DNA from 3 places in the Microbacterium sp. MMO-10 genome. Region 1 is predicted to be linked to each of the others. Evidence: predicted binding sites of a transcription regulator. Region 1 holds the regulator's gene; each other region holds the start of a gene.

Region 1 (2,263 bases):
CTTCGAGGCCGTGGCCGAGGTAGCCGGCGAACGCCTCCCGGAGCTCGGTGAACTCGCGGTCCGGGTAGCGGTTCACGTCGCGCAGCGCCACCGCGATGTCGTCGAGGATGTCGCTCGCGACGCTCTCGGGCACCGGATGGGTGTTCTCGTTCACGTTCAGCGCCACGGGCAGCGGCGCCTGCGGGGCTCCATACGGGCGGAGCCCGCGGAGGTCGTCACGAAGGGGTAAGTCGTCGAGCGAGGCAGTCACCCTGCCATGCTAGGCGGCTCGGATGTGCACCGGCGCACAGATGTCGGCGGTTGCAGAGCTCCGGCGGAGCACGGGTGCCGAGTCCGAAGCGGTGCGAGTCAGCGCTGCGTCGCGCTGTACTGCGCGGGGATCGCCAGGTGCTGACCGACCTCGATCACGCCGCCGCCGATCATGTTGAGCTGGGAGATGTCGGCCACGACGTCACGCGGATCCGCGTCGGGTGCGATCTCGCCCGCGATCGACCACAGCGTGTCCCCGGGCTGCACCGTGACCGTCGCGAACGCACCTCCCGCGGTGTGCTCGCCCGCGGCGAGAGCCGATCCCCCGCTCAGTGCGGCGAAGGCGATCCCGGCCGCCACCGGCAGCGCGACCAGCGCCGCCAGCACGCGCCGACCGCGGGCGGTGATCCGCAGACGCGTGGCGGGGACCGGTGCGGCGAAGGTGATGCTGCTCATGGTGCTTCTCCTCTGTTGTGTGCGGGTCCGCCTCTCCCCGGATCCCGATAGCTCCTCTGTGTGAGCTTCCGGGGGTCCGGGCCTCTGGAGAGGCGAACCTACGTTCCGAAACTACTTTCGAGTTCGAACATCTGTCAAGCGTTCTTCGAAAATCGGGGATCCGAATTCATCGACACGCTCGAACAGATCTACCGATTCCGCTCCGGTCTCGGATACGGTTTCGATAACAAGACCCCATCACGGACCACCGACATTCGAACCGCCGCCCCCGGACAGGCGGGATCGAACGGCTCCGCGAAGGCCGGACGCACACGAAGGAGATGGCATGAGCGACGGCGCGACCCCCGGCTCCGAGGCCCCGCGGACGCGGCGCCGCAAGAGCCTCAGTGCGAAGCAGATGGCGATCCTCGAGGTCATCCAGACCTCGATCGCCCGGTACGGCTACCCGCCGAGCATGCGCGAGATCGGCGACGCCGTCGGCCTCAAGTCGCTGAGCAGCGTGACGCATCAGCTCGGCCAGCTCGAGCTGAGCGGCTACCTGCGCCGCGACGCCGGCAAGACCCGCGCCATGGAGGTGCTGATCGACCTCCCGGGGACCTCCACGGAGAACCCCGCCGACACGGCGCCGTCGGTCGGCGACGCGGCCCTGGTGCCGCTCGTCGGCCGGATCGCGGCGGGTGTGCCGATCACGGCGGAGCAGCAGGTCGAGGAGATCTTCCCCCTCCCCCGCCAGCTCGTCGGCAAGGGCGACCTGTTCATGCTGAAGGTCTCCGGCGAGTCGATGATCGACGCCGCAATCTGCGACGGGGACTGGGTGGTCGTACGCTCCCAGGGCACGGCCGAGAACGGCGAGATCGTCGCCGCGATGCTCGACGGCGAGGCCACCGTCAAGACGTTCCGCCGCCGCGACGGTCACGTGTGGCTGCTGCCGCGCAACAGCGCGTTCGAGCCCATCCTGGGCGATGACGCGACCGTTCTGGGCAAGGTCGTGGCCGTGCTGCGCGCCGTCTGATCCTCACGCGCCATCGCGCCATCGAGCCATCCGCGTCGATACCCCCTCTGCGCACCGAGGCCCCCTCTCAGATCCGGATCTGAGAGGGGGCCTCGGTGCTGCGAGGGGGCCTCGACGAGCAGAACGACCTACACGGTCAGACCGCGACCGAGACGTCCTCGCGGACGCGACGGGTGGCCTCGACGATGTTGCGCAGCGAGGCGTTGGTCTCCTCGTAGCCACGCGTCTTCAGGCCGCAGTCCGGGTTGACCCAGAGCTGACGCGTGGGGATCTCCTCGACGGCGCGACGCAGCAGCGTCTCGATCTCGGCGGTCTCCGGCACGCGCGGGGAATGGATGTCATAGACGCCCGGGCCGATGCCGTGGTCGAAGCCCGAGGCGGCGATGTCGGTGACGACCTCCATGCGGCTGCGGGCGGCCTCGATCGACGTCACGTCGGCGTCCAGAGCGCGGATCGCGTCGATGACCACGCCGAACTCCGAGTAGCAGAGGTGGGTGTGCACCTGCGTGGCGGTCTCCGCACCGGCGGTGGAGAGACGGAACGACG
Region 2 (2,263 bases), on a different contig from region 1:
GTTCCAGACCGCCTCGTCGACGGCCTGCACCGCGGCCGTGAGGAACGGATCCATCCGCCCCCAGGGCACGAAGCGCAGCTCCTCGTACCCGGCCGGCTCGTCCGCGGGGAACGCCGAGCTCAGCGCACCGGAGTTGGCCGTCGACAGCGCCAGCACGATGTCGCCGGAGAAATGGCTGCCCGCGGTTCCGCTGCGACCGAGTCCCAGTGCGCCGCGGCGGGCGAGCGCCGCGCACTGCCCCGGCAGCAGCGGTGCATTCGTGACGATCACGACGATCGCGGACCCGGCTCCGCTCACGGCCCGCCCGCGGGCGCGGTCCTCGGCGAACCAGTCGGTGTCGTCCATCGGGTTCGGTGCCGCGGTCCGCTGCCCGAGCGGGATGCCACCCAAGCGCAGTTCCGATCGGGAGCCGAAGTTCGCCTGGACCAGCGCGGCGACGACGTACTCGTCCTCCCCGTGCCGGACGACGCGGGAGGCCGTGCCCGTGCCGCCCTTGAAGCCGTAGCAGTTCATCCCGGTTCCGCCGCCGACGCTCCCCTCCTGGACCGGTCCGGCCTTCGCCGCATCCAGCGCCTCGGCCGCGTGCTCGGGACGCACGTGACCGCCGTTGATGTCGTTGAGGTACCCGTCCCAGGTCTCCCCCACGACCGGCAGCAGCCACTGCGCCGCGAGGTCGGGACGGGTCGCGGCGAGCCAGGCGTCGACGCCGGCGTGCACGGCTCCCACCGCGTGCGAGTTGGTGATCGCGATCGGCAGGGCGAGGGATCCGGATTCGTCGATCCAGCTGCGCCCCGTGAGCTCCCCGTTGCCGTTGAACGAGTGCACCGCGGCCGCGCACGCGTCGCCCACGCCGGCGCGTCCGCGCGGCAGGATCGCGGTCACCCCGGAGCGCGCGGCGTGGGCCCCCTCCCCCGTCACGAGCGTCGTGAAGCCGACCTCGAGGCCGGGGACATCGGTGATCGCGTCGAGCGCACCGGGTTCGCCGTCGAAGACGATGCCGAGGTCGCGGGCGCGCGGGCGCCGTTCCCGCTGCTGCGAGGAGGGACGTGACGTCATCATGGTTCCGATCTACTCTGAACGATTGTTCAGAAGTTTACGACAGATCCTTCTCATTTGCTTGACAGGATCGAGTTAACCCTCTTGAATCACTGTTCAAGCGCCGCGGCTGTCCCGATGCCACGGCGGATCCCACCAGGAGCCGATGATGTCTCGACCGTCCCCCGCCGATTCTTCGACCGCCGCCCCGCCGGACCCCGCGCTGACCGGCGGCACCGCACTCGCCCGCCGCCGCCTCGGCGTCTGGGCGATCGTCTTCTTCGTGATCTCCGCCGCGGCTCCGCTCACGGTGGTCGCCAGTGCCGCCCCCACCGACTTCCGCCTCGCCGGGATCGGCGGCCCCGGCGCGATGCTCGCCTCGGGCGTCGTCCTGATGCTGTTCGCGGTCGGCTTCACCGCGATGTCCCGGTACGTGCGCAACGCGGGAGCGTTCTACATCTACGGGACGAAGGGTCTCGGCAAGCCGGTGGGGATCGGGATCGTGTTCGTCACGATCTTCTCCTATGCCGCCCTCTGCATCTGCTTCTACGGCTTCGTCGGGTTCTTCGGCGAGATGACCTTCGACGCGCTTTTCGGGATCAAGCTGCCCTGGACCGTATACGCGCTCATCGCCTTCCTCGCCGTCGGCATCCTCGGCTACCGCAAGATCGACGTGGGGGCGAAGGTGCTCGCCGTGCTGCTCACCGCCGAGGTCGCGATCCTGCTGGTCCTCGCCATCGGCGTGCTCGCCCAGGGCGGGCCCGAGCCGATCTCGTTCGCCGCCTTCGCCCCGCAGAACGTGTTCTTCGCCGCGGGCAGCGGCGCGCTGTTCGTGTTCGGATTCGGCGCCTACCTGGGCTTCGAGAGCACGGCGATCTACACGGAGGAGGCGATCCGGCCGGCCCGCACGGTGCCGATGGCGACCTACATCGCGATCGCGTTCCTGGGCGTCTTCTACGCCTTCACGTTCTGGATCCTCACGGTCGCCTTCGGCGTCGACGGCGTGCTCAAGCTCGCTCAGCAGGACACCTTCCAGGACATGGTCTTCGATGCGGGCGAGCAGTACCTGGGTCTCTGGGCGTCGATCACGATGCGGATCCTCATCGTGACGAGCTTCTTCGCCTGCCTGCTCGCATTCCACAACGCCTGCACGCGCTATCTGTTCTCGATCGGACGCGAGCGCCTGCTGCCCGGCTGGCTCGCCCGCACCCAGATCAAGACCCAGGCG
Region 3 (2,263 bases), on a different contig from region 1:
GGACAAGGTGGTGGCAGGTCTCGCACAGCAGGACCCCGTTGTTGAGGTCGGTTTCGCCGTGGTCGCGGGCCCACCACGCGATGTGGTGCGCTTTCGTCATTGCGGGTGGGAGCCCGCAGAACGCGCATCCGCCGTCGCGTTCGACCAGGGCGAGGCGCTGCGCGCGACTGAACAACCGCCGATCCCGCCCCAGTGCAGGATCTCCCCGTCCTCCCCGCACACCCACCGGCTCACCCCGCCCCCGCCGGCCATGCGGCGGACCGTGTCGATGCTGACGGGCTGGTCGAGCCCGTCGATGAGCCCGAACCCGGTCCCTGCCTCCAGGTCGGTCGCGTTCACGCGGACGATCACCGTCGCCCCGTTCAGGGTCCCCTTGCCCTCACAGGTCAGGGCGTGCTCGGCGAGATGCACGAGCGCGTCGGCCTGGATCTGCGGGACGGTGCGCCGGTCCGCGTCCGGCGTGTTCGGGTCGCGGCCGTCGCGTTTCGCGGCGAACTCGGCCGACACGAACCCTCCGATCGCGGTCTTCACCGCCGCACCCCGCACAGGGTCCAGGACCGCGTTCACATGCAGCATCCCCTCCCGCTCGAACAGGGTCACCGACGCCCGGGCCCGCAGCTCCTCCTCCCGGGGTGCCACCCCGTCCGGGTCCAGGTGTGCCTCCAACCGGGTGAGCATCCGCCGCACCTCATCGTGCGACAGCCCCGGCGCCTTCTCGGTGAGGAACTTCTCCGCCTCCCCGGCGACCCCGCGTCCCACCTTCACGATCATCCGATCGAGGAAGGACACGATCACCCCGGCCGCCGCCGCCCCGATCCGTCCCGCGACCAGCGCCTCCCGCACGGCCGGGAACTTCGCCGGCAGATGCTCCCCGACCAGGTTCGCCCGCGGCGCCGTCGCCTCCCCGACCTTGACCAGCCGGGCCGCATCACCCGTGGACGCCCCGGTGGTCGTCGCGATCAACTGGGCCGTGTTCCGAAACCCCTGCTGCCTCGCCAACGACTGCGGCCCCAGCTCCGGCCGCGACTCCTCCGCCAAGCGGGCAGCCACTTCCGCATGCACCCCATCCGCGGTGCGCTTCACCCGCCCGATCGCCTCATTCACCGCCACCAGCCGCGCCCGCGACAGACCCGCACCAGAGGAAGCATCACCCCACGCATCCACCAGAAGCTGAGTGGCCTCCAGGAGCGGATCAAGGGTGCTGGACATACCCCGATTCTACCGAGAATCGATGATCCGTTCGAAAGTTATCCACAGCCAAGAAGATCGCCTGACCTGGGAATTTCCTTGTGATGAAGGCGAGGGGTGGATCAGCAGGAGCCGGATCTCCGATCGGCCCGGCTGGGTAGGGCTCGGCTGCCCAGGTACCCGGCGGCCGGCCCTGGGTAATCGTGCCCCCGGACCTGGGCACCTCGCGCCCGAGCGCGTGCTTCCTCCGCCCGAGAGGCTCGTCCTCTGCAGGCGCGTGAGGGACGGACCGGTTCTGGGCAGCCGGCCCCTCGCGTCGTACGCATCGCCCCGCGCTGCGGACTGCGGACTGCGGGCGTCCTCAGCCGGCCGCGCCGGACTGCTGCTCCGCCAGCACAGCGGCGAGCGCCTCGACCTGCGCCTTGCCCGCCTCGTCGACGGTCAGCGACATGATCGACGACATCGCCAGGAGCACCTCGAACTCGCGGGGATCGCGCGTCTTGCCGAAGAGCGAGGTGCGCTCCTTGATGCGCACCTCCCGGTACGTCGAGACCGGATTGCGGGCTGTCTCGAGCTTGCCGTGGTGCTTGAACTTCGTGACCGTCGCGCCGTCGTACACGATCGACTCGCCGTCGGCCCCCGTCACTTCGATGCTGCTCGTCATGCGCAGATTCTAGGGCCGGGGATCCGGGGCGGAAACGGACGGATCGGATCCGGATCCCTTCGCGGCTGGACGAGCGCCGTGCACTGGATGACAAGCCCCGGCACCCCGCACGCGCCCACAATGGGAGGACGCATCGTCGTCCGCATACTCGAAGGAGAGACCGATGACCGACATGTCCGCCGCGTCCGCGCTGCTCGACCGCATCCAGGCCCCGGAAGGCAGCGGGCGGGACATCCCCGACGCCGCCACGCGCGAGGTCATCGGCCGCGCCCCCGTGCAGACCGTCGCCGATCTGGACGACGCCATCGCCCGCGCCAAGGCCGCGCAGCCGGGCTGGGAGGCGCTCGGCCACGCGAAGCGCAGCGAGCTGCTGCTCGCCGCCGCCGACGCGATCGACGCGAACGCGGAGGC

Evidence for each region. The regulator LexA, encoded in region 1, represses DNA repair genes until DNA is damaged. The targets are predictions, from matches to a motif close to TCGAACANNTGTTCGA.
Region 2: a site for LexA is predicted at 1,074-1,089, ahead of WFJ17_RS06080 (DmpA family aminopeptidase). Genes of this name have one in related genera too.
Region 3: a site for LexA is predicted at 1,229-1,244, ahead of WFJ17_RS12275 (DUF222 domain-containing protein). Genes of this name have one in related genera too.

Annotation. Positions count from the first base shown of each region.
Region 1 covers NZ_JBBCSV010000004.1:670,643-672,905, reverse strand. The annotation lists gene WFJ17_RS15860 (histidinol-phosphate transaminase) at 1-250, opposite strand, end outside; gene WFJ17_RS15855 (LysM peptidoglycan-binding domain-containing protein) at 349-705, opposite strand; gene lexA (transcriptional repressor LexA) at 1,031-1,717, shown strand; gene metE (5-methyltetrahydropteroyltriglutamate--homocysteine S-methyltransferase) at 1,854-2,263, opposite strand, start outside.
Region 2 covers NZ_JBBCSV010000002.1:358,679-360,941, reverse strand. The annotation lists gene WFJ17_RS06080 (DmpA family aminopeptidase) at 1-1,059, opposite strand, end outside; gene WFJ17_RS06075 (APC family permease) at 1,205-2,263, shown strand, end outside.
Region 3 covers NZ_JBBCSV010000003.1:750,523-752,785, forward strand. The annotation lists gene WFJ17_RS12270 (HNH endonuclease) at 1-100, opposite strand, end outside; gene WFJ17_RS12275 (DUF222 domain-containing protein) at 97-1,209, opposite strand; gene WFJ17_RS12280 (hypothetical protein) at 1,550-1,852, opposite strand; gene WFJ17_RS12285 (aldehyde dehydrogenase family protein) at 2,025-2,263, shown strand, end outside.